DNA from 3 places in the Kitasatospora sp. NPDC093102 genome. Region 2 is predicted to be linked to each of the others. Evidence: riboswitches for the same ligand, from Rfam matches in the RefSeq annotation. Region 2 holds a riboswitch; each other region holds the start of a gene.

Region 1 (7,934 bases), on a different contig from region 2:
GCCGTGCTGGGCGTGCCAGTACGACCAGTAGGCGCTGCCGGTCGGGTTGGTGCAGGTCGTCGGCAGGGCGTTGATGGTGCAGACGAAGCCCGGGTAGCGCGGGTGGAAGGCGTACGAGAATCCGGCGCCGGTCAGCGCGGCCAGGCCACTGGCCGGGTCGCCGAGCGCGCAGCCGGTCTGGATGCCGCCGCCGACGGCGGTGAAGTCGACCACGACGGTGACTCCGGTGGTGCCGGTGCAGGCGGCCGCCTGCGCCTGCGGGGCCTGGACGGCGGAGACGCCGAGCAGTCCGGCGGTGAGGGCCGCCGCGGCGGCGATCGACCCGAGCATACGGCGGGCCGGGCGGACCGCGGTGAGAGTGTCGGTCATCGGTGAAATCCTCCTGGCGTCAGGCTTGTTCAGCGCGCGACCGGGGCCGGGCAGGCCAGGGTCGGGGCGTCGGGGCGGGCCCCGGAAGCGGAGAGGGTGGGCAGCGGGGTGCCCGCGAGGCCGAGGACGGCCTGCGCGGTGGCCCGGGCGCCGCTGCCCACGTTGAAGCCGGACGCGTCGTAGGCGACGGCTCCGCGGACCGCCGGGTCGGCGGAGCAGCCCTGCTGGAACGTGACCAACCGGCTCCAGCCCTTGAGGCCGGCGACGAGGCGCCCGCCGGAGAGCAGCGCCTGGGTGGCCAGGCCGGTGGTGTTGGCGTTGGAGGCGCTCGCCCCGGCGGCCGCGAACCCGCCGTCGGTGTTCTGGTGGGCGGTGAGCCGGCCCAGGCCCGTGTTCGCCTTGGCGGCGCGACCGGTGGCGGCGAGGGCCTGGACGGCGAGTGCGGTGGCGTCGGGGTCACTGGTGCAGATGGCCTGGCTGAAGGAGACCGGGAAGCCGCCGTCCGCGCACTGGCTGTCCGCGAGGAAGTCGACAGCCGCCGCCGGAGCGTCACCGGGTGTGCGGTGCAGGGCGATCACGGCGAGGGACTGGCCGAAGGCGTTGCTGTAGTCGCCCCACTGGGAGCGGTCGGAGAAACGGCCCTCGGCGGTCTGCAGCGAGCGCAGGCGGGCCGGCAGGTCGACGCCGCCGAAGGCCGTCGGGTTCCCACCGCGGACCTCGACGGCGAGCAGCAGCTTGGCGGTCGCGCCCGCGTAGGCCTCGGTGGTGCCGTCGCCGAGGTAGCCACTGATGATCTCGGGCTTCGCCAGCCAGGCGGTGGCCTTCGCGGCGGACTCGTCGGAGCTGTGCGAGGCGGCGAAGGCCAGCACGGCGTCCACGGTCAGGCCCTGGTCGGGGTAGGCGGTCCCGTTGAAGACGGACTCGAAGTGGTCGCCGTCCACGAGTTGGCGGGCCAGCCAGCCGCTTGCGGCGGCGTCGGGACGAACCGTCGGGGACGAGGTCGCGGCGGCGGGCGCGGCGTGGGCGGCGGTGGCCGCCGGGAGCGCGGTGGCGAGTGCGAGGGCGGGTATCGCGAGCAGACCGAGAGTGCGGCGGAGCGCGGGCATGGGTGCCTTTCCGGGCCTGGACGCAGGGGCCCGGAGGACGTCGGCGACACGCCGGGCAGCCCTCGGAGCTCCGGCCCGCAGACCACGACGGGAGGAGGGGACGACACACCTCCGCCGACGGGTAATCGGGCTCGCCGCCGACGTGGAGCCGGAGGCCTACCGTTGCGGGTCAGCGCCGGATTCGGACCGGACTTCCCCCATCGGCGGAGTCACTACTTGACGGCCCATCATGGCGAAACGGAAAAGATCCGGTCAAGGGTTCGTGCGTCACATCACGGTGGTCCATACCCGGCTTCGCGACGCACTCCTCCTGGCTGCCGGCGTGATCAGGGTGTCTCGGACGGCAGAATGCCTCCTATGCGGCACATCTTCGTCATCGGCATCGGCGCGGGCGACCCCGACCACCTCACCCTGCAGGCGGTCAAGGCACTCGCCCGCACGGATGTCTTCTTCATCCTCGACAAGAGCGAGGAACGGCAGGACCTGATCCGGCTGCGTCGCCGGATCCTGGCCGAGCACGGGCGGCCCGGGCACCGGCTCGTCGAAGCACCGGACGCGGAGCGGGACCGCACCACCCCGGCATACGCGACCGCCGTGGACGACTGGCGTGTCCGCCGCGCCGACCTGGTCGAGCAGTTGGCCGTCGAGCACCTCGGTGAGGGCGAGACGGGCGCGTTCCTGGCCTGGGGGGATCCGAGCCTCTACGACAGTGTGATCGCCGTGGTGGACGACGTACGAGCCCGTGGCACGGTCGCGTTCGACTACGAGGTGATCCCGGGCATCAGCAGTGTGTCCGCGCTAGCCGCCCGCCACCGCACCACGCTGACCCGGGTCGGCCGCCCGGTGCAGATCACCACCGGCCGCCGCCTGGCCGAGGGCTTTCCCGAGGACGTGGACGACGTGGTGGTGATGCTCGACGGCCGGGCCGCCTTCAGCGGGATCGACCCCGAGGGGCTGGAGATCCACTACGGCGCCTACCTCGGCACTCCCGACGAGATCCTGGTCGCCGGCCCGCTGGCCGAAGCCGCCCCGCGGATCCGCGAGCTGCGCGAGGCGGCGCGCGAGCGCAAGGGCTGGATCATGGACACCTACCTGCTGCGGCGGTCGGCTGACTGACCGGCGTGCGCCGCCCCGGGCGAGGGGCGGCACACGCGCGAACCGTCAGCGGTGGGCGAAGGACGGCGGTCGCTTCTCGGCGAAGGCCGCCATGCCCTCCTTCTGGTCGGCCGTCGCGAACGTCGCGTGGAACAGCCGCCGTTCGAACCGGACGCCCTCGGCCAGGATGGTCTCGAAGGCGCGGTTGACGCTCTCCTTCATCATGACCGCCGCCGGAGCGGACATCGCCGCGACCGTCTCGGCGGTGGTCAGCGCCTCGGACAACAGCTGGTCCGCCGGGACGATCCGGGAGACCAGTCCGGCCCGCTCGGCCTCCTCGGCGCCCATCATCCGGCCGGTCAGGCACAGTTCCATGGCCTTCGCCTTGCCGACCGCCCGGGTCAGCCGCTGCGAGCCGCCGATGCCCGGGATGACACCGAGCTTGATCTCCGGCTGCCCGAACTTCGCGGTGTCCGCCGCCGGCAGGACGTCGCACAGCATCGCCAGCTCGCAGCCCCCGCCCAGCGCGTAGCCGGCGACCGCCGCGACGACCAGCTTGCGCAGCGCGGCGAAGCGGTCCCAGGCGGCGAACCAGTCGCCGAGGTAGGCGTCGACGAAGTCGAGGGACTGCATCTCCTTGATGTCGGCGCCGGCCGCGAAGGCCTTCTCCGAGCCGGTGATCACCAGACAGCCGATCTCCGGGTCCCGGTCGAAGGCGGTCGCGGCGGCGACGACTTCGGTCATCAGGAGGGTGTTGAGCGCGTTGAGCGCCTTCGGTCGGTCGAGCGTGATGAGCCCGACCCGGCCCGTGCGCTCGACCAGGATCGTCTCGTAACCGGTCACTTGCCGTCCTTCCCGAGGGTGGTGATGATCGCGGAGAAGTCCAGGCCAGTGCTGCCGGCTGCCGCGAAGTCCGCGTACAACTGCGCGGCCTTGCGCCCGAGTTCGGCGGGCAGGCCGGCAATCTCGGCGGCCCCGGCGGCGAGGCCGAGGTCCTTGGCCATCAGGGCGGCGGCGAACCCGGCCGCGTACTCGCGGTTGGCCGGGCTGGTCGGGACCGGGCCGGGGACGGGGCAGTTGGTGGTGAGTGCCCAGCACTGGCCGGAGGCGGTGGAGGCGACGTCGTAGAGCGCCTGGTGGCTGAGCCCGAGGCTCTCCCCGAGGACGAAGGCCTCGCTGACCGCGATCATCGAGATGCCGAGGATCATGTTGTTGCAGATCTTCGCGGCCTGTCCGGCACCGGCCGCACCGCAGTGCACGACCTTGCGGCCCATCGTCTCCAGCACCGGTCGAACCGCCTCGAAGTCCGGCTCCGCGGCGCCGACCATGAAGGTGAGGCTCGCGGCGGTCGCACCGACCACTCCGCCGGAGACCGGCGCGTCCACCGAGCGGTGTCCCGCGTTCACGGCCAGGTCGTGCGCCGCCCGGGCGTCCGCGACGTCGATCGTGGAGCAGTCGACGAAGAGCGTTCCCGGACGGGCGGCCGGCAGCAGGTCCGTGTAGGCGGCCAGCACGTGCCGATTGGCCGCCCCCGTCGTGACGGCCGCGCGCATCGAGGCACCTCAGCACGCCGACCTCAACAGCCGCCTCGGCGACGCCGTCTGGTCTCTGGCCCCGTTCGTCGCCAACCCGAGCCAGGGCCTGGTCCAGATCCACTGGCTCCCGTGCCCGGCCCTGCTGCTGCCCGAGCTCAAGCAGGCGGCCTGGCATCTGATCAACTCCGACCTGCCCGCCACCTACCTGCGCGCCCGAGGCAGCGCGATGCGCACCCGCCCCGCTGCAACCACCACCGCCAGCATCGTCACCCGGTGGATCGACCTCGCCGACGTCCTGCACCACCAAGGCATCAGCACCCTCGCCGAGGCCGACACCGCCGCCCTCCACGCCTACGGCCTGCACCTGAAGACCGACGCCACCGACCGACGCACCGCACGCCGCAAGTTGCTGGCCATCTCCAGCCCGCACGCCTACGACCAGCTCACCGCACACCCCACCGGGATGGCGCTTCCTCCCTGGGACGTTGACGACCTCATCGACGACTACCTGCCCAAGACTGGCGGCACCAACGGCGAGAACACCACCGAGCCCCTGGCCGCCACCACGATCGCGCCCCTACTCGCCTGGTCCCTGCGCCTGCTCGAAGACCTCGCCGACGACATCATCACCGCCGACACCACCGCCACCCGCCTCGCGCAGGCCGCCGCCTCCAACACCTTCGACCCGACCGCGACGCACACGCTCGAACAGCTCCTGCTCCCACGGCTCACGGCAGGCGAGCCCCTGCCGTCCACCACGCTGCACGGGCAGCCTGCCCTCGCCCGGACCTACCTCGCCAGCATCACCAGCGCCACCCCCTTCCAGGTCGACCGCATCAACCGCAGGCACGGCCTCACCGCAGCCGCCGCCAACCCCGGTCCCTGCCCGTTGCCCTCGCCCGTCACCGCCACGATCGACGGACGGCCCTGGCGCACCCACATCGACGACAACGAAGCCCTCGAACTGCTGCGGCACCTGGCCACCGCCGCGTTCGTCGTCATCGCCTACCTGACCGGCATGCGCCCCGAAGAAGTCCTCGCCCTGCCCGCCGGCTGCTGCCCCGACCCGGGCCCCGACGTGGACGGCAACCCGCCGACCTGGCACCTGATCCACGCCCGGCACTTCAAGACCGCCCGCGACCAGGACGGCAACCACCCCTCCGCCGGCACTGATCGCCCGAGCACCGGGCACACCAGCCGCCGCAGCCTCGCCAAGACGACGACCCGCCGGCCGTCCACCGGCACGTCCGCCACCGTCCGATGGTGGAAGCCGTGCACCCGCCCTGTCGGCGTACCACACACGGGACACGGCACCGGATCCTCCCGGGTCCGCGCGGTCACCCGGATCACGCCACACTCGCCCGTCACGTCCTCGACCACCAGCGCCGACAACCCTGAAAACACCACACTCACAAGCTCATTGACATCTCGCACACCATGCCAACGATGCCCGTCACTGCTGGTTGCCACCGACTACGGAACAGAGCCGGAATCCTGATAGTCCCTCTGCGCCGTCGCGGAGAAGTCATTCGCCCTCGGCCGTTCGCTCGCCGGGCAGCGGGGCGGGTCGAACCACCGGGAGTCGGTGAGCCGTTGACCGGCAAGAGGTTGTCTCGACCGAGGCCGGGGCGCACTGCCCTGCGGTACGCGTCCTCGGCTTCCGTGCCCGATGTAAGGAATGGTCATGCCCGTCTCGCCCGGCTCCTGGCTGTCCGGCCTTCTCCGGTTCGGTTCTTCGGGGAAGGCCCTGCCGTCGTGGTGGGCTGCGTTGATGGGGGGCATGTCGGGGTCGTCGTATCCGTTGGTGGATGCGGAGGCGCTGGTGGCGGGGGCTGGGGCGCTGCGGCGTGCGGCCGGTCGTCTGGACGAGCGGGCGGTGGCGTTCCAGCGGTTCGCGCTCGGGTTGTCGGCCGTCATGCCGGGGGCGGGCTCGATGATGGCCTCGACGCTGGTGAGCGTGGGGCAGCCGAGCCGGGACGGTGCGGACGGTCTGCGGGAGTGCGCGGACGGTCTGCGGGAGCAGGCCGCGCAGGTCGACTACGCGCAGAAGTCGGCGGAGGTCACCGCTCTGGTGACGCTGTGGATGGTGGCGCAGCTGGTGTGGGTGGTGGCGACGACGGGTGGGGTGTCGGCGGCGTTGATCCCGGAGGTGTTGGCGGGCGGGCGGCGGTCGGTGGAGGAGATCGTCGCGGAGTTGCTGTCGGCGATGCGGTCGGGGGCGGTGTTCGGGTCGGTGCAGGATCTGGCGATCCAGTTGTCGCAGCAGCGCGAGTACCGGGACGGGCTGGATGTGACGTCGTTGCTGATCGCCGGGGTCGGTGGCATGGCCGGTGGTCTGGGGGACGTGGCGGGGCGGGGTCTGGTGTCGGGGGTGGCGGGGCCGGAGCTGTTGCGCAGGCTGGTGGGTGGGGCGCTGGGCGGGGTGATCGGCGCGGATGCGGGTGTGGTGGTCTCCACCGCCTGGCAGGGTGGGCCGTGGGATGCGTCGGTGTTCGCCGAGGCGACTGCGGCGGGTGCGGGTACCGGGATGTTCGGCGGGGCGCTGCACCATGCCGTCGTGCGTAGACGCACCGCCTTCCAGCAGGCACTCCACGGCACGGCCGTGACCGAGCGGCCCGCGCAGTCGCCGACCGGCGAACCGGGTGTCGCCGAACGTACGGCGCCGAAGCGGCCGGCCGCGGTCACGAGCGGCGGGACCGGCGAAATGCCCGCTTCCGACCCGGCCACCGGGCCCGCCCTGTCCTACGAGCGCAGCGACTGGCGCAGCAGGGAGCGGAACTGGGTCCAGGCCGTGGCCAGGGCCCAGGGCCACCCGCTGGTGCGGGAGGTCCAGGCGCTGGCGCCCGAACGGTTGCGGGCCTGGCAGGACGCCCTGCCCGCAACTCACAGGCAGCAGCTGGACCTCCTGGTGAAGCCCCTCATGGCACCGGCCGACAGCCCCGCACCGGCCGCACTGTTCCCCGAACCCGCCGAACTCGTCGAGCTGCGCGCCACGTTCGCCGGTGAACTCGCCCTCCACCGGCTCACCGACCCCGGCACCACGGCCGACCACGTCCTCAAGGGAGAACGCCGCCGCCCGACCGACCGCGCCGTCATCGCCGACGGTCACGCCCGGCACGCCTTTCTCGGCGCGGCCGACCGCCAGACCGTCGCCGCCGACCGCCGCGCGGGGCGTCTCCCCGGCGGCGCTCCGAGCCACGGCTCCGAGCCCGTTCGACACGACACGTCCGGCGCCGAACGGAGCCCCTTGGAAGGGGCCTCCGGTCCCTCCTCGCTCCCTGCCACGGCCTCGTCAGGCGAGTCGTCAGTCGCCCTGCCGCACCCGCCGGCCGTACCGGCCCTGCCGATGCCGGTGGTCGATCGTCTGGCTCATCAACTGCGCCGGGAACTGACCGGCGAGGAGGTGAACGCACCCGCCCTGCTGTCGCTGCTGCACCAGGCCACCGCGGACTCCCGCCCCCTTCAGCCGGTCGCCGAACACTACGAACGGTCACACCACCAGAGCCTCGCCGAGGAGCTCTTCCAGGCCCGGGCCAAGGGCAGACTGAGCGACGAGGCCTACGCCCTGGCCCTGGACACCATGGCGTCGGCCCCCACTGTGGACCTGAGCCGCCTCGACCTCGCAGCCTTCGTGGCAGATCTCGATTCCGCCGTCACGTCCGGGGACGAACGGCGGCTGAACAGGCTCCTGCGCTCACTGCGGCGCACCATTCCCCTCGTCTTCGACGTGGAGGACGCCTATGCCGCCCGCTCAGCCGGCGGCCTGTCGCTGCAGGACGACCTGCGCCACGCATTCCCCGAGCACGGGGAGTACTTCGGCTTCCTGCTC
Region 2 (7,934 bases):
TCGCCCGGCTGCGCGACCAGTACCCGGGCGAGGTCACCCCGTACGTCCTCGACGACAGCAACAGCCCGCAGCTCGCGCAGATGGCCGTCGACTTCGAGTTCGTGTACGGCACCCGCGACAGGCTCGGCTGGTTCAAGAAGGCCGGCAACCTCCAGTTCGGCTTCCGCAACTCCGACAGCGACTACGTCCTCATCCTGGACGCCGACTTCGCGCCCCGGCCGGACCTGCTGAACGAAATGCTCCCCTACATGGAGGCCAACCCGCGCCTCGGCATCGTCCAGTCCCCGCAGTTCTTCCGCATCCTCGACTCGCAGAACTGGATCGAGCGCGGCGCCGGCGCCGTCCAGGAGCTGTTCTACCGGACCGTCCAGGTCTCCCGGCAGCGCAACGACGGCGCCATCTGCGTGGGCAGTTGCGCGATCTACCGGCGCGCGGCGCTGGAGGAGAACGGCGGCACCACGCTGATCGGCCACTCCGAGGACGTGCACACCGGCTTCGACCTGCGCCGCCTCGGCTGGGACCTCCAGTACATACCCGTCGCGCTGGCCACCGGCGTCTGCCCGGACAACGTCGGCGGCTTCTTCAACCAGCAGTACCGCTGGTGCACCGGCTCGATGAGCCTGCTCGGCAGCAAGAAGTTCTGGCAGACCAAACTGCGGCCGGTCACCCGGGCCTGCTACCTGTCCGGCTTCTTCTACTACATCCACACGGCGCTGTTCACCGTCGTCTCACCCCTCATACCGATCGTCCTGCTGCTCGCCCGCCCCGACCTGATCCGCTGGGAGAACACCGCGCTGGTGCTGCCCGGCCTGATCTACGCGACGATCATCTTCCCGCTCTGGCACCGCAACCCCTACCGGCTGGAGGCCTGGGCCGCCCGCATGATGTACGGCTGGGCGCACGTCTTCGCCATCTGGGACATCGTGCGCCGCAACCGGATGGCCTGGCAGCCGACCGGCTCCAGCGGCGCCAAGAGGAACAAGACCCGCCGGTTCTGGATCGGCGTCATCGCCTGGGGCGGCGGAACGGCCCTGCTCTGGGTGCTGCTGAGCATCTGGCGGATGCTCACCATGGGACCGCTGAACTTCGCCCTCGTCCTCGCCTCCGGCCTCTTCTACGCCACCATCGTGGGCCGGGTCCTCGTCCAGCCGCGCCCCACGGAAGCAGTGTGATCGCCATGACCGCCCACCTCCGGCGGGCCGGCCGGCTCCGTCGCCGGCTGGCGCTCCCGCTGCTGACCGCCGGGTTGCTGCTCCTCACCGCCTGCGGCCCGGAGGACCCGGGCTTCGCGATGCAGCAGGACGTCGCCGCGCCCGCCCCGGCCGCCGCCAGCACCCCGGGCGCGCCCCCCGCCGCCGCGGTGCCGACGCAGGCCGCCCAGCCCAAGGCCCTGCCGGCCGGCGTCCCGTACGACGTCACGCCGCTGCTCAAGCCGAAGAACAAGTACCTCGGCACCGCCCTGCCCGGCGTGCCCGCCACGATGGACGCGCTGCCCGGCTACGGCGGCGCGATCGGCAAGCAGCCCAACGTCCTGGAGTTCTACGCCCATTGGAAGGGCGGCTTCGACACCGCCGGCGCGCGCCGGATCCACGAGGCCGGCGCGCTGCCCTTCATGGCCTGGGAGCCGCACGAGCCCTCGCTCGCCGCGATCGCGGCCGGCGACACCGACGACTACGTGCGCGGCGTCGCCAAGGCCGTCGCCAAGCTCAACCTGCCGATCGCCATCAGCATCGCGCACGAGATGAACGGCGACTGGTACCCGTGGGGCCGCCAGGCCGCCAGCCCCCAGGACTTCGTGGCCGCCTGGCGCCACGTCCACGACCTCTTCGACCAGGCCGGCGCCACCAACGTGATCTGGGTCTGGAGCCCCAACATCACCGTCCCCGCGCCCAACACCCGCCTGGCGCCGTACTACCCCGGCGACACCTACGTCGACTGGGCCGGCATGACCGGCTACTTCACCAACGACGGCCCCAAGACCTTCGAGGCCCTGTACGGCCCGACCATGGCCGAGATCCGCACCTTCTGCAACAAGCCCTTCTTCATCAGCGAGACCGCCGCCGAGCAGGGCAGGCACCAACAGGCCTTCGTCGACCAGCTGTTCTCCGGGATGGAGGCGCACGACGACATCGTCGGCTTCATCTGGTTCAACATGATCAAGCGGGCGGACTGGCGGGTCGAGACCGTTCCGGACACCCTCGCCGCCTTCAAGAAGCGGGTGTCCGCCCCCCGCTACGGCTTCGACATCCGGAACCCATGATGACCAGCGACCTCTCCCCCACCCCGAAGCACCCCGCCGGCCCGGTGTCGGACGTCCCCCCGCCGGACGGCCCGGAGCCCCGTACGCCCGTGCCCGTCGACAACCCCGACGGCGTCGAGCTGGCCCCGTACACCATCCCGCAGGTCCCCGCGATCGGCTGGGACCCGGGCCCCAGCCCCCGCCGCCGCTGGATCGCCCGCGGCCTGCTGGGCGCCGTCCTGACCGTCCAGGCCGCACTCTCGCTGCGCCTGCTGGCCGCCGCGCACCCCGAGGAGGCGGCCGCCATGGTCGTCGGGCGCCAGCAGCTGGCCCACCTGCTGCACGGCACCCCGGTCACCACCGACCTGGTCGACCGGGTGCACGGCTCGCCCTGGCTCTACCCGCCGCTGGCCGGCGCCGCCGCCGACGCCAACGGCATCTGGGGCACCCGGCTGCTCAGCCTCGGCTTCGCGCTGCTGACCACGGTGCTGCTGTACTCGCTGACCAGGCGGCTGTTCAACGAGCGGGTCGCCATCTGCGCCATAGCCGTGTACGCCGTCCTCCAGTCCACCGTCGTGGTCGGCTTCTACGCCGCGCCCGAGTCCCTCGCCGTCCTGCTGGTCGCCGTCGCGGCCTGGACCACGGTGTTCACCGCCCGCCGCCACCCGGCCATGGCCCTGCTCGCCGCCCCACCCACGGCACTGGCCTGCGCCGTGGCCTACTCCGCGGCCTTCGCCGTCCCCGCGCTGGTCGCTCTCGCCTTCGCCTGCGCCCGGCCGTACCATCGGGCCGGCCCGGCCGCCGTGCGCGCGCTGCTGGCGGCCCTCGGCACCCTCGTCCTGCTGCTGCCGTTCGGCACCCTGGGCAAGGTCGCCGGATGGTCGCCCTCGCAGGGCAACGCCCCCGGCTCCACCGGCTCGATCCTGCTCGGCACGCTCCAGTGGGCCGGCCTGTTCACCGTCCTCGCGGTGGCCGGCACCATCGCCTACGCGCGCCGCGAGCAGATGAACGAGCACGACGCACCGGAGAAGGACGCCGTCCCCACCTCCCGGAGCCGGCGCGCCCTGCTCGGGGCCACCCTGACCGTCACGGCCCTGCTGATCCCCGCCGCCCACCTGTGGACCGGCACCTCCGGCGCGTTGTTCCGCCACCTCGGCTACGGCATGCTGCTCGCCGCCCCGCTCGCCGGGGTCGGCCTGACCCGGCTGGTCGGTGCCCACTTCCGCCATCCCCAGCTGGGCATCCTGGTCTGGGTCGCCCTGCTCGCCCTCGGCCTGGAGCAGTCCGCCCTGCGCTACCAGAACGGGCCCGACTCCGGCCGCCTGCTGGCCGTCCTGCGGGCCCACACGCAGCCCCAGGGCCGCTACCTCACCGAGGTCGACGGACTCGCCGAGTACTACCTCGGCAGCGTCTCCAAGCCCGAGCAGTGGGTCTCCGCGCGCACCGGCACGGAGTACCGCGACGGGGCCGGGGTCGAGCATCACGGCGACGACGGCAGCGTGGCCGCGATCCGGGACGGCTGGTTCACGATGGTCGTCCTCGACAGCACCGCGCCGAGGGCCACCGACCGGGCCCTGAGCGAGGCCCTGGCCGTCGCCGGGCACTACCGGCTGGTCGCCCAATTCACGTCGCCGACCGGCGATTCGAGTACGTACAAGGTCTATCTCAAGCACTGACCGGCCGCCCGGCCTACGCACATCCGCGACACGACAGGCACAACATATGGTGCCGCCGCAGTCCGGCGGCACTACATGTATGCTCACTCCTGCTGTCGATGCAGGGGAACCCGGTGCGAATCCGGGACTGCCCCGCAGCGGTGTGCGGGCGGCTCCAGCAGCCGTACCCGCGAGTCCGATGACCTGCCGAACAGTGTGCGCCACGGCCCTCCCGCAGAGGCCGCGCCGGCACCAGCAGTACCCCCTCCGGGCCTCGCGGGCGGGCCGGGGAGTCACCGTCGCGCGACGCCGTCTGCGTTCGCGCCGTGCTCCCCTGCCCAGATCGGCCCGGTGCCCCCGATCACCGCCGCCGATCGCCGCCAGGAGAGAGCGCCTTGACCATCGCCGCCTCAGCCACCCTGCCCGCCCAGGGCTCCGGTACCGCCTTCACCGACCCGACGGTCTCCGACCCCGGCGGCGCCCTGCTGCGGCTGCTCACCGACCGCAGCACCGACCTCACCGAGGTGGACCCCGGCCATGTCGCCGCCGCCGCGCTGCGCGGCCGCCACGCCGGCTCGGACTTCGCCGAGCTGCGCGGGCTGGCCGTGGACGCCGCCGCGTCGATGATCGCCGAGGACCCCCAGTACTCGAAGCTGGCCGCCCGCCTGCTCGCGCTGGAGATCGTCGACGAGGCGACCAGCCAGGGCTCGGTGTCCTTCTCCGCCTCGATCGCCGTCGGCCACGCCGAGGGCCTGATCGGCGACACCACCGCGGCCTTCGTCGCCAAGCACGCCGCCGCCCTGGACGGGCTGGTCGACGCCGCGGGCGACGACCGCTTCGAGTACTTCGGCCTGCGCACCGTGCAGTCCCGCTACCTGCTGCGCCACCCGATCACCCGCAAGGTGATCGAGACCCCGCAGCACTTCCTGCTCCGCGTCGCCTGCGGCCTGGCGGTCGGCGACAGCGAGCAGTCGGTGCGCGAGGTGGCCGAGCTGTACGGCCTGATGAGCCGCCTGGAGTACCTGACCTCCTCGCCGACGCTCTTCAACTCCGGCACCCGCCACCCGCAGATGTCGAGCTGCTACCTGCTCGACTCCCCGCTGGACAACCTGGACTCGATCTACAACCGCTACGCGCAGATCGCCCGGCTGTCCAAGCACGCCGGCGGCATCGGCCTGTCCTACTCGCGCATCCGCTCGCGCGGCAGCCTGATCCGCGGCACCAACGGCAAGTCCAACGGCATCGTGCCGTTCCTGCGCACCCTCGACTCCTCGGTCGCCGCCGTCAACCAGGGCGGCCGCCGCAAGGGCGCGGCCTGCGTCTACCTGGAGACCTGGCACGCCGACATCGAGGAGTTCCTGGAGCTCCGCGACAACACCGGCGAGGAGGCGCGCCGCACCCACAACCTCAACCTGGCGCACTGGATCCCGGACGAGTTCATGCGCCGGGTCAACGCCAACGAGGACTGGTCGCTGTTCTCCCCGGCCGACGTGCCGGAGCTGGTCGATCTGTGGGGCGCCGACTTCGACGAGGCGTACCGCAAGGCCGAGCTGGCCGGCAAGGCCGTCCGCACCATCCCGGCGCAGACCCTGTACGCCCGTATGATGCGCACCCTCGCGCAGACCGGCAACGGCTGGATGACTTTCAAGGACGCCTCCAACCGCGCCGCCAACCAGACCGCGCTGCCGGGCCGCACCGTGCACTCCTCCAACCTGTGCACGGAGATCCTGGAGGTCACGGACGACTCCGAGACCGCCGTCTGCAACCTGGGCTCGGTCAACCTCGGCGCCCACGTGGCTCTTGATGCCCGTGCCGATGACCTGATCAACGCCATGGACTGGGAGCGGCTGGACGCCACCGTGCGCACCGCCGTGACCTTCCTCGACCGTGTGGTGGACATCAACTTCTACCCGACCACCGAGGCCGGGACGTCCAACTCCCGCTGGCGGCCGGTCGGCCTCGGCGTGATGGGCCTCCAGGACGTCTTCTTCAAGCTGCGCATCGACTTCGACTCCGCCGAGGCGAAGCAGCTGTCCACGCTGATCGCCGAGCGCATCATGCTCACCGCGTACGAGCGCTCCGCCGACCTGGCCGAGCAGCTCGGCCGCCACGAGGCGTACGGCGAGACCCGCGCCGCCCGCGGCGAGCTGCACATCGACCACTTCGCGAGCGCCGCCCCGCAGTGGGCCGACCGCTGGACGGCGCTGCGCGCCCGGATCGCCGAGACCGGCCTGCGCAACTCGCTGCTGCTGGCCATCGCGCCGACCGCGACCATCGCGTCCATCGCCGGCGTGTACGAGTGCATCGAGCCGCAGGTGTCCAACCTGTTCAAGCGCGAGACGCTGTCCGGCGAGTTCCTCCAGGTCAACCCGTACCTGGTGCGCGAGCTCAAGGAGCTCGGCGTCTGGGACCAGCAGACCCGCGACGCCCTGCGCGACGCCAACGGGTCCGTCCAGGAGCTGAACTGGCTGCCGTCCGAGGTGCGTTCGCTGTACCGGACGGCCTGGGAGCTGCCGCAGCGCGCGCTGATCGACCTGGCCGCCGCCCGCATGCCGTACCTGGACCAGAGCCAGTCCCTGAACCTGTTCATGGCGGCGCCGACCATCGGCAAGCTCAGCTCGATGTACGCCTACGCGTGGAAGGTCGGTCTGAAGACCACCTACTACCTGCGTTCGCGCCCGGCCACCCGCATCGCCCAGGCCGCGCCGGGTGCCGCCCGTGCCGCCGCGCCGGTGCCCGTGAACACCCCCTCCCTCACCCCGGAGCAGGAAGCCGCCATCGCCTGCTCCCTGGAGAACCCCGAGTCCTGCGAGGCCTGCCAGTGAGCACCCCTGAAGACCGCAAGATGCTGCTCGACCCCGGCTTCGAGCTGACCCTGCGCCCGATGCGCTACCCGTCGTTCTACGACCGGTACCGCGACGCGATCAAGAACACCTGGACCGTCGAGGAGGTGGACCTGCACTCCGACGTCGCCGACCTGGCGAAGCTCAGTGAGGGCGAGCGCCACCTGATCGGCCGGCTGGTCGCGTTCTTCGCCACGGGCGACTCGATCGTCTCCAACAACGTGGTGCTGAGCCTCTACAAGCACATCAACTCCCCTGAGGCGCGGCTGTACCTGAGTCGGCAGCTGTTCGAGGAGGCCGTGCACGTCCAGTTCTACCTGACGCTGCTGGACACCTACCTGCCCGACCCGGAGGACCGCAACGCGGCCTTCGCCGCGGTGGAGAACATCCCCTCCATCCGCCAGAAGGCCCAGTTCTGCTTCAAGTACATGAACGCGGTCGACCACATCGACTCGCTGCAGACGAAGGAGGACCGCCGCGCTTTCCTCCTGAACCTGATCTGCTTCGCGGCGTGTGTCGAAGGCCTGTTCTTCTACGGCGCGTTCGCGTACGTGTACTGGTTCCGGTCGCGCGGTCTGCTGCACGGCCTGGCCACCGGCACCAACTGGGTGTTCCGCGACGAGTCCATGCACATGGACTTCGCGATGTCGGTCGTCGACACCGTGCGCGAGGAGGAGCCCGACCTCTTCGACGACGAGATGGCCAAGCAGGTCACGGAGATGCTGGAGGAGGCCGTCGAGGCCGAGCTCCAGTTCGCACAGGACCTGTGCGGTGACGGCCTGCCCGGCATGAACACCGCCTCGATGCGCGAGTACCTCCAGGCTGTGGCCGACCAGCGCCTCGCGCGGCTCGGCCTGCCGATCCGGTACGGCTCGGCCAACCCGTTCGGCTTCATGGAGCTCCAGAACGTCCAGGAGCTGACCAACTTCTTCGAGCGTCGCGTGTCGGCGTACCAGGTGGCCGTCGAGGGCTCGGTCGCCTTCGACGACGACTTCTAAAAGAAGTACGGACACAGTGGTGCCCCGCACGGCCACAGCCCGTGCGGGGCACCACTGTTGTTTCAGTCGGTCGGAAACTCCCCGGACTTGACCCCGACGAGGAACGAGGACCAGGCATACGCCGGGAAGAGCAGCGCCGGCCCACCCGGCTCCTTCGAGTCCCGAACAGCCATCCCGCCCACCATCAACAGCCGGGTCT
Region 3 (7,934 bases), on a different contig from region 2:
CGCGATCGTGGTGTCCCGGAAGACCTCTGCGGGCGGCCCGTGCACGACCGTCCCGTCGCCGGGCAGGTAGGCGACCCGGTCTGCGTACTGGACGACCCGCTCCAGCCGGTGCTCGGCGAGCAGGACGGTGACGCCGAGGTCGTGGACCAGCCGGGTGATCGCGGCCAGCACCTCCTCGGCAGCGGTCGGGTCGAGCGCGGAGGTCGGTTCGTCCAGGACCAGGACGCGCGGGTGCGCGGTGAGCACGGAGCCGATGGCGACGCGCTGCTGCTGGCCGCCGGAGAGCTCGTGCAGGGCCCGGTGACGCAGGTCGGCCAGGCCCAGCAGGTCGAGGGTCTCCTCGACGCGCTTGCGCATCACGTCCGGTGGGATCGCCAACTGCTCCATGACGTAGGCCAGTTCCTCCTCCACGGTGTCGGTGGTGAAGCCGGCCAGGGGGTCCTGCCCGACCACGCCGACCACATCGGCGAGCTCGCGCGGGGGGTGGTGGGCGGTGTCCCGGCCATCCACGGTGACGCGGCCGCGCAGGGTGCCGCCGGTGAAGTGCGGCACCAGGCCGTTCACCGCGCCGAGCAGGGTGGACTTGCCGACGCCGGTGCGGCCGACCACGAGGCAGAGCTCGCCCTCCGGGATGTGCAGGTCGATGTCGCGCAGGACGGGCGTGGTCTCGCCGTCGTACACCACGCTCACCCGGTCGAATCGGATCACGTGCTCACCTCGGAGGTCGTGCGGTCGGTGCTGATGCTGCGGGTGCCGCGGCGCCTGAGGGGGGCGCCGGCGGGCACGGGCGTACGGCCGGGCGGTGGCGAGACGATTCCGGCTGCGCCCGCCAGCAGCAGGGCGAGCACCGGGACGAGCGGCAGTGTCGGCCAGGCCAGCGGGTAGAGGGAAGGGTTGAGGTCGGTGGCGTCGTAGCCGACGGTGGCGAACAGCAGCACGGCGGCGGTCACACCGCACCCGGCCACGCCCCACTCGGCGGCCCGCCAGCGGTCCGGCCGGTAGGTGGTGCGCCGCACCCGCCGCCCGCCGAGCAGTAGGCCCGTCACGCAGAGCACGGCACCCGCGAGGAAGGCCGGCAGCCCGAGCACGGCGGGCGCCGTACCGTCCAGCAGCCCGTACACCCCGGCACACAGGCCGCACATGCCGAGCAGCATCAGCGCGCCGGTGAGCCGACGGGAGCGGCGCGAGGCGGTGCCGGAGCGGCCGTAGCCGCGCGAGTCCATGGCGGCCGCAAGGCTGAGCGAACGCTCCAGCGCGTCCTCCAGGACCGGCACCACGATGCTGCGCAGCGCGCGTACGCCCTTGCGCCGCCCGGCGCGCAACCGCCGTGCCCGGGCGACGCGTTGGACGCTCTGCACCAGCTGGGGCGCGACACTGAGCGACACCGTCACGGCGACGCCCAGCTCGTACAGGGCGCCGGGCAGGACCCGCAGCGCCCGCTTGGGGTTCGCGAGGGTGTTGGCGGCGCCGATGCAGCAGATCAGGCAGGCCAGCCGCAGCCCGTCGAAGGCCGCGGAGAGCGTGGCCTCCAGTGAGACCGGGCCACCGATCTCGATGCCCGCGTACCAGTCGGGGGTGGGGATGTGCGGCAGGGAGAAAAGCAGGTGGTCGTTCGGGGTGATGCCGGTCGCGAAGACGCACCGGAACACCACCCGGATCGCCACCACCGTCAGCGCCAGCCAGAGGTAGTAGGTGAAGCCGCGGGCCCACGGGGCCTCGGTGCGGCGGGCCGTCACCACATAGCCGAGCACGGCGAGGACGAGCAGGAGCAACAGCGGGTTGGTCGTGCGGCTGGCCGCCGTCGCCAGGGCGAGCGCCCACGCCCACCAGGCCAGCGGATGCAGGTTGCGTGCGCTGCGCCGACCACCCGCTCCCCGCCCGGGGGCGGTGGGCGGGCTGACGGGCAGGGCGGCGGCGTGTTTGTCGAGCGCGGTCACCGGATCACTCGGCCTGTCGCCGGCGGCGGCGCGCCGTGATCACGGTCGCCACGCCCAGGACCACGACGAGGACGGAACCCACCACCGCGGGGAGCATCGAACCTGAGTCGTGCGGGGCATCGGCCACCGGGTTGGCGTCCACCACCCCGCCGGGCACGGCGGGGGTGGCCGTCGGCGCGGCCACGGCGGGCTGCTCAGTCGGCTGGTCGCTCGCGGTGTCCGTCGGTGCCGCGGTGGGCGGCTCGACCGGAATCGGTGTGGCGGGCACCGGCGTCGGCTCGGGGTCGCCCGGCGGGGTGACGCCGTCCTCGGGGGTACCGGCCGTGCCGTTCCCCGGGGGCGTGACGGGCACGGGCGGACGGGCTCCGCCGGCCGGGGGTTTGGCGGGAGCCGGGGCACGCCCGGTGCCACCGGTAGTGCCGGAGCCGCCGGTGCTGCCGCCGGAACCGGTGCCGGAGCCACCATCACCGCTCGTACCGGTCGCCCCCGTGGAGCCGCCCGAACCACCGGAGCCGCCCGCGGTGCCCTGGCCCGGGTCGGCCGGCTGCCCACCGGGGCTGGAATTGTGCGCCCGAACGCTGTCCGGCGAGAACGTCGGACGCCCCTCGGTGCCCTCGATGTTGGTGCCGCCGAAGATCCACAGGTCGACGCTGCCGGGCTTCGGCTGGTAGAGCATCGCACCGAGCTGGCTGTAGGACCACTCGTTCTGGCCCGGATCGGCGTGCCAGTACGACCAGTACGCGGTGGCCGGGGGCGTCAGGACGCACTTCTCCTGGTCCGGGGTCGGGAACTGCTTGCCGCCCTGGAAACCGCTGTAGCCGATCCGGCAGATGAAGGCCGGACCGTCGTGGCCGGTGCCGGTGGTCTTCCAGCCCCCCTGGTTCAGCAGGGTGTACCCGGTGGTGGGCGTGGTGCCACAAGAGCGCAGCAGCGGTCCGCCCCACTTGCTGAAGTCCACGGCGAGTACGACCCCGGAGGTGGTCGTGCACTGGTCCATCGGCAACGGCGCCGCAGCGGCCGGGGCCGCGCCCACGGCGACGCCGCCGAACGCGAGCGCGGAGGTCAGCGCCGCCGCCCCGGACAGCCGGGCGAGCCGTTCACCGAGTCCCCGGCTCACCGGTGCCGCCCCGGGGCAGCCGCGATGCGGCGACGGGCGACGAGGACGGCCGCGGCACCGAGCGCGGTCAGCGCACCGGCGCCCGCCGTCAGCGCCAGTGTCTGGCTTCCGGTGCTGGCCAGGTTGCCTGAACCGGTCTGCCCCGGCACGCCGCCGGACGCAGCGCCACCGCCGGACGAGGGGGTGTCGGTGACCGGGATCGGCGCGGTCGTGGTGGGCGAGCCCGTCGGGGTGCCGGTGGGAGTACCCGTCGGGGTAGGCGTGCCGGTCGGGGTGGTGGTCGGCGTCCCGGTGGGCGTCGGCGTTCCGCCAAGGTTGCGGGAGAGCGTGCCGAAGGAGATCCCGGTGGCACCGCCCAGCACCTGCGTCGAGGCCCGGACGTCCGAACCCTGCTGCCCGCCGGAGGCGACGTTGAACCCGCCATCACCGTTCTGCTGGCCCGCGAGGAAGTCGAGCGCCTTGGCGATCTGTCCACCGTAGGGGGTGGCCTTGCGCAGCGTCATGCCCTGGACGGCCAGCGCGGCCGAGTTGGTGGAGTCGCCGGCCGCACCGGGGAAGCCGCCGTCGGGCAGCTGCCGCGAGGCGAGCCAGCCGAGCCCCTTGTCGACCGCCTGGGCGGCCTCGTCCCCGGGGACGAGGGCGAGGGCCATGACGGCCATGGCCGTGCTGTCCACATCAGAGTCGCCGGTGGCGGGGATCAGGCTCGGCCAGGAGCCGTCCGGGTGCTGGAGGCTCTTCAGGTAGGCGATCGCGGGGGCGGCGTTGGTCGCGTCCCCGGCCCGAAGCTGGGCCATGAGGGCGAGCGCCTGGGAGAAGACCGAGGTGGCGTAGGTGTAGTTGCCCGGGGCGTCGCAGCCGGTGCTCGCGTCGGCCTTGGTGCACACCATCGCGGCGAGGGCGGCGATCAGGTCGTGGCCGCCGAAGGCCCGCGGGTTGCGGCCGACGACCTCGGCGAGCAGCGCCTCCTTGCCGATGGACCCGCCGCCGGCGTACTCGGTGCCGATCGCGGTCCAGTCGTTGACGGTGCGCTCGCTCGCGTCCTTGCCCTGCTGGTCCAGGAAGTCGACGATCCTGCGCAGCGCGGCGTCGTCGGTTCCGGTCGCGGCGAGGGCGTAGGCCCCGTCGATGGTCAGGCCGAAGTCGGCGAAGGCCGGGAACCCCTCGTAGTAGTGACCGTTGATCAGACGGGACGGGTCGGTGAGGTAGGCGCTCCCCTTGGCCGCGTCGGGCTTCCTCCCCTCGGGCGGGGCCGGCGTGGTCGTGGCGCCGGCCGGATCGTGCCGGACGCTGGTGAGATCGGTGCCGGTCAGGGCCAGGATGGCCTGCTCGGTGGCGGCGGTGTCCGGGTCAGTGGTCGACTCGTCGGGGCCGAAGCCTCCGTCCTTGCCCTGGCGGGCGGCGAGCCAGGCGGTGGCGGCGGCCCGGCGAGAGCCCTGGCCGGTTGCCTTGAACGCCTGGGCGGCGCTTGCGGTGCTGGTGGTGTCGCCGGGGGCGCCGACGTACGGCAAGAGGGAGCCGTCGGGCTGCTGGCTCGCCGCGAGCTGGTCGGCGGCCTTCTTGGCGGCTGCTTCGTACCCGGGGGCCGTGCGCAGGGCGAGGACCGCGAGGCCGGTGGTGAGCGGGTCGGATTCGCAGTGGTCACCGGCGACGATCATCGATCCGGCCATGCCGCCGTCGGCGCACTGGAGCGCCGTGAAGCGGGCAAGCGCCGGGACGGGCGGTGCGACGCCGGCGCGCTGGAGGGCGATGACGCCGAGGGACTGGACCCAGGGCGAGGCCGCACCGAGGAAGTCCCCGGCGGCGGTGCACTTGCCGTTCTCCCCCGCTGCGGTGCACACGTGCTCGGTGAGCACGGCAACCAGGTCCCGGCCGCCGAAGGCACGGGGGTCGCGACCTGTGCTCTCGGCGACGAGGGCCAGCAGGGCGGCAGCCCTCGTGTCGGGCGTGCCGGTCGGACCGTCGGGGTACAGGAACGCGTCGGTGTGATCCGCGAGGAAGCCGATGACCTTTCGCAGCGCCGGGTCCTGCGTCCCGGCGGCGGCGAGCACGATGGCGGTGAGGGCGGTCCGGGGGTAGTCCGGCCCGGGGGCGGCCCAGTTCTCCATGTGATCGCCGCCGACGAGCTGACGCGCCAGCCAGGCCGCGGCGGCCGCCGGATCACCCGTGGCGGACGGGGATCCGGTCGGACTCGCGGTCACCGAGGGCGACGCGGACGGTGAGGCGCCGCTGTTTTTGGCGCGGACGGAGTCCGGAGTGAAGCTCGGCGCCCCGCTGGTGCCGCCGATGTCCGTGCCGCCGTAGACCCAGGCCTCCACCTCGCCGGGCTTGGGCTTCTGCGTGCCGGCCCCGAACCGGCTGTAGGACCAGGTCTGTTGGCCGGGCTCGGCAATCCAGTACGACCAGTACGCGGTGGCCTGCGGTGTGTTGACGCACGGCTCCTCGGCCGGTGTCGGGTACTGGACGCCGCCGTTGAAGGTCCCTGTCCCGAGCCGGCAGATGAAGGCGGGTCCGTCGTGTTCGGTTCCGGTCGTGGTGAAGCCGGCATTGTGCAGCAGGTTCATGCCCGTCGTGGGGTGGGCGTCGCAGCCCCGGGCGACACCGCCGCCCCAGTGCGTGAAGTCGACGGCGACGATCGCACCCGTCGTTGCCGTGCACTGCTCGATCGGGTCGGCTGCCGCGGTTCCGGGGTGTCCGAGCAGGACCGTGCCGCAGGCGGCGACCGCGACGGTGCCGGCGATCACCAGGGAGGCGAGGTCCCGGTTTCTGTGACGTGTGCGATTGCTGCTGACCCTCACGACGACTCCCTGGTCGGTCGACACGGGAGGCAACGGCGCAGCCCACGGCACCCCGGGGAGGGGGCCGCCAAGACTGCGTCGTAGTCCGCGACGACGCAAGTGCTCTGTGAACAGACCCCCGGTCCAGGCATTCCGGCTCACCCACCCTCAGGTGGGTCCACGGTTGCGGGTCAGCGCCGGAGTTGGACCGGCTTCCCCTGAATGCCGAGGGCAAAAAATCGGTTCATCAGACCACAGCGGCCGATGAGGAGTCAACGGGTCGTCAGGTCGATCACATCACCTCGTCGGACGACGGAACCTGCGGTAGCGTCCGCTGTGGCCGAGTGGGGGAACCCGGTGCGAATCCGGGGCTGACGCGCAGCGGTGTGGGGTGGCGATCGCGCCGTCCCGAGCCCGAATGCCCGCCCGACCGTGCACCACGGCGAAAGCCGGCCCACGCGATCCGGGCGGCGACCGCTCCGGCAGTCGCGCGTTCCGAGTGGACGCAGGAATTCCGGGGCAGGGTCGGCGCCCGCCACCCCAAGGAGCCTGTCCCGTGCCCCTCCTCACCCCATCCCGTGCTGCCACGGCGACCACCGTCGCGCTGGCGGCCGGTGCCCTGTTGCTCTCTGCCCTCCCCGCCCACGCGACCGCCACCCCGGCCCAGATAGCCACCTCCAAGAGCACCGGCGTCACGTACCTGAAGTCTCTCCAGGCCGCCGACGGCAGCTACGTCACCGGCGGCGGGCTCTCCAACGAGTGGGCCTTCAGCGCGCTCGCCGCCGCTGGAACGGCCGCCGCCGACGTCACTCCCGGCGGGGACACCACCAAGAACGCCCGCCTGGTGTACCGTAACCAGCTCGCCGCCCCCGGCTGGCCCAGCGCCTCGCCCGTGGCCACGGACTACGAGCGCGGCATCCTCAACGCCTACGCCGCGGGCATCGACCCCGCCCGCGTCGGCCCCGGCCGCAATCTCCTTGCCGACCTCGCCGCCTACTGGCAGAGCGCCGAGCCCGGCTACTACGGCCCGTCCGCCAACTTCAACGGCACGGTCTTCGGCCTGCTCGCCCTCGCCGGCGCCAAGAGCCAGGCCGGCACCCAGCGCTCCCCGCAGAAGCTCATCGACGCCTCCGTCACCGCGGTGCGCGCCAACCAGCACAACGACGGCGGCTGGAACTACAGCAAGGCCGCGGGCGACCCGACGGCGCTCGCCCAGGGCAGCGACATCGACATGACCGGCGCTGCCATGGCCTCCCTGTGCGCAGGCGGCGTGCCCGCCACCGACCCGGCGATCATCGCCGCCAAGAACTTCCTCAAGGGCAAGCTCGCCGCCTCCGGCGCCTTCAACGCCATGTTCGGGGTCAACACCGACTCCAACGGCTGGGCCGTGTCCGGCCTCAACGCCTGCGGCATCAACCCCCAGGGCACCGACTTCACCAGCGGCACCGGCAAGACCCCGGTCGACTTCCTCATCGCCCAGCAGTTCAAGCCCGGCGGCGGCTTCAAGTACCTGCCCACCGACACCAGCCCGTCGCCCTACGCCTCCGTTGACGGCCTGCGCGCCGTCGCCGGCGCCGGGTTCACCGCCACCGCGCCCACCCCGACCACCGTGGGCGAGCCCACCTGGGCCGCCACCACCGACTTCACCGCCGGCACGGCCGCCCGCCTCTCCCTGGTCGTCGACGACGGCACCAACGCGCTCAAGGTCTGCGCCGTCACCCTCACCCCCACCGGCACCACCACGACCCTCGGCGACGTCCTCGACGCGGCGGGCACCGCCACCCCGAGCGGCTGCGTCACCTCCGTCACCCCGTCCACCGGCGGCGGCACCATCACCGCGCTCAACGGCACGGCCAACGGCGGCTCCTCCACTTGGAAGGTCAGCCTGGACGGTGCCACCGCCACCGCCGCCACCCGGGCCACCACCGTCCACCTCGGCGACACCGTCTCGCTGCGCTACGGCAGCTGACCGCACGACGCCGGAGGGGGCGCCGACCCCTCGCTCCGGCGGGAACGATCCACGACGGCCCGGCGGCAGATCCGCCGCCGGGCCACCGGAGACAGGGGGACGGATGGCGATGAGTGTTTCCAGATGGGCGGCAGGCG

Evidence for each region. Region 2 has a riboswitch for cobalamin ahead of AB0O11_RS06710 (ribonucleoside-diphosphate reductase subunit alpha). Riboswitches for the same ligand answer to the same signal wherever they lie in the genome.
Region 1: it holds a riboswitch for cobalamin, as region 2 does, so the genes downstream of both, AB0O11_RS34035 (peptidase) here and AB0O11_RS06710 (ribonucleoside-diphosphate reductase subunit alpha) in region 2, are expected to answer to the same signal.
Region 3: it holds a riboswitch for cobalamin, as region 2 does, so the genes downstream of both, AB0O11_RS34055 (prenyltransferase/squalene oxidase repeat-containing protein) here and AB0O11_RS06710 (ribonucleoside-diphosphate reductase subunit alpha) in region 2, are expected to answer to the same signal.

Annotation. Positions count from the first base shown of each region.
Region 1 is NZ_JBFBFA010000048.1:15,523-23,456, reverse strand. It holds gene AB0O11_RS34040 (flagellar hook-length control protein FliK) at 1-369, opposite strand, end outside; gene AB0O11_RS34035 (peptidase) at 399-1,475, opposite strand; cobalamin riboswitch at 1,574-1,695, opposite strand; gene cobF (precorrin-6A synthase (deacetylating)) at 1,833-2,591, shown strand; gene AB0O11_RS34025 (enoyl-CoA hydratase) at 2,637-3,413, opposite strand; gene mmsB (3-hydroxyisobutyrate dehydrogenase) at 3,410-4,123, opposite strand; partial or broken gene AB0O11_RS34015 (transposase family protein) at 5,192-5,509, opposite strand; gene AB0O11_RS34010 (protein-glutamine glutaminase family protein) at 5,790-7,934, shown strand, end outside.
Region 2 is NZ_JBFBFA010000003.1:224,310-232,243, reverse strand. It holds gene AB0O11_RS06725 (glycosyltransferase family 2 protein) at 1-1,172, shown strand, start outside; gene AB0O11_RS06720 (glycosyl hydrolase) at 1,178-2,260, shown strand; gene AB0O11_RS06715 (glycosyltransferase family 39 protein) at 2,257-3,915, shown strand; cobalamin riboswitch at 3,962-4,121, shown strand; gene AB0O11_RS06710 (ribonucleoside-diphosphate reductase subunit alpha) at 4,314-6,719, shown strand; gene AB0O11_RS06705 (ribonucleotide-diphosphate reductase subunit beta) at 6,740-7,735, shown strand; gene AB0O11_RS06700 (DUF397 domain-containing protein) at 7,798-7,934, opposite strand, start outside.
Region 3 is NZ_JBFBFA010000048.1:23,947-31,880, reverse strand. It holds gene AB0O11_RS34070 (ATP-binding cassette domain-containing protein) at 1-708, opposite strand, end outside; gene AB0O11_RS34065 (CbiQ family ECF transporter T component) at 705-1,937, opposite strand; gene AB0O11_RS34060 (hypothetical protein) at 1,942-3,003, opposite strand; gene AB0O11_RS34055 (prenyltransferase/squalene oxidase repeat-containing protein) at 3,051-5,849, opposite strand; cobalamin riboswitch at 5,954-6,098, opposite strand; cobalamin riboswitch at 6,176-6,252, shown strand; gene AB0O11_RS34050 (hypothetical protein) at 6,385-7,797, shown strand.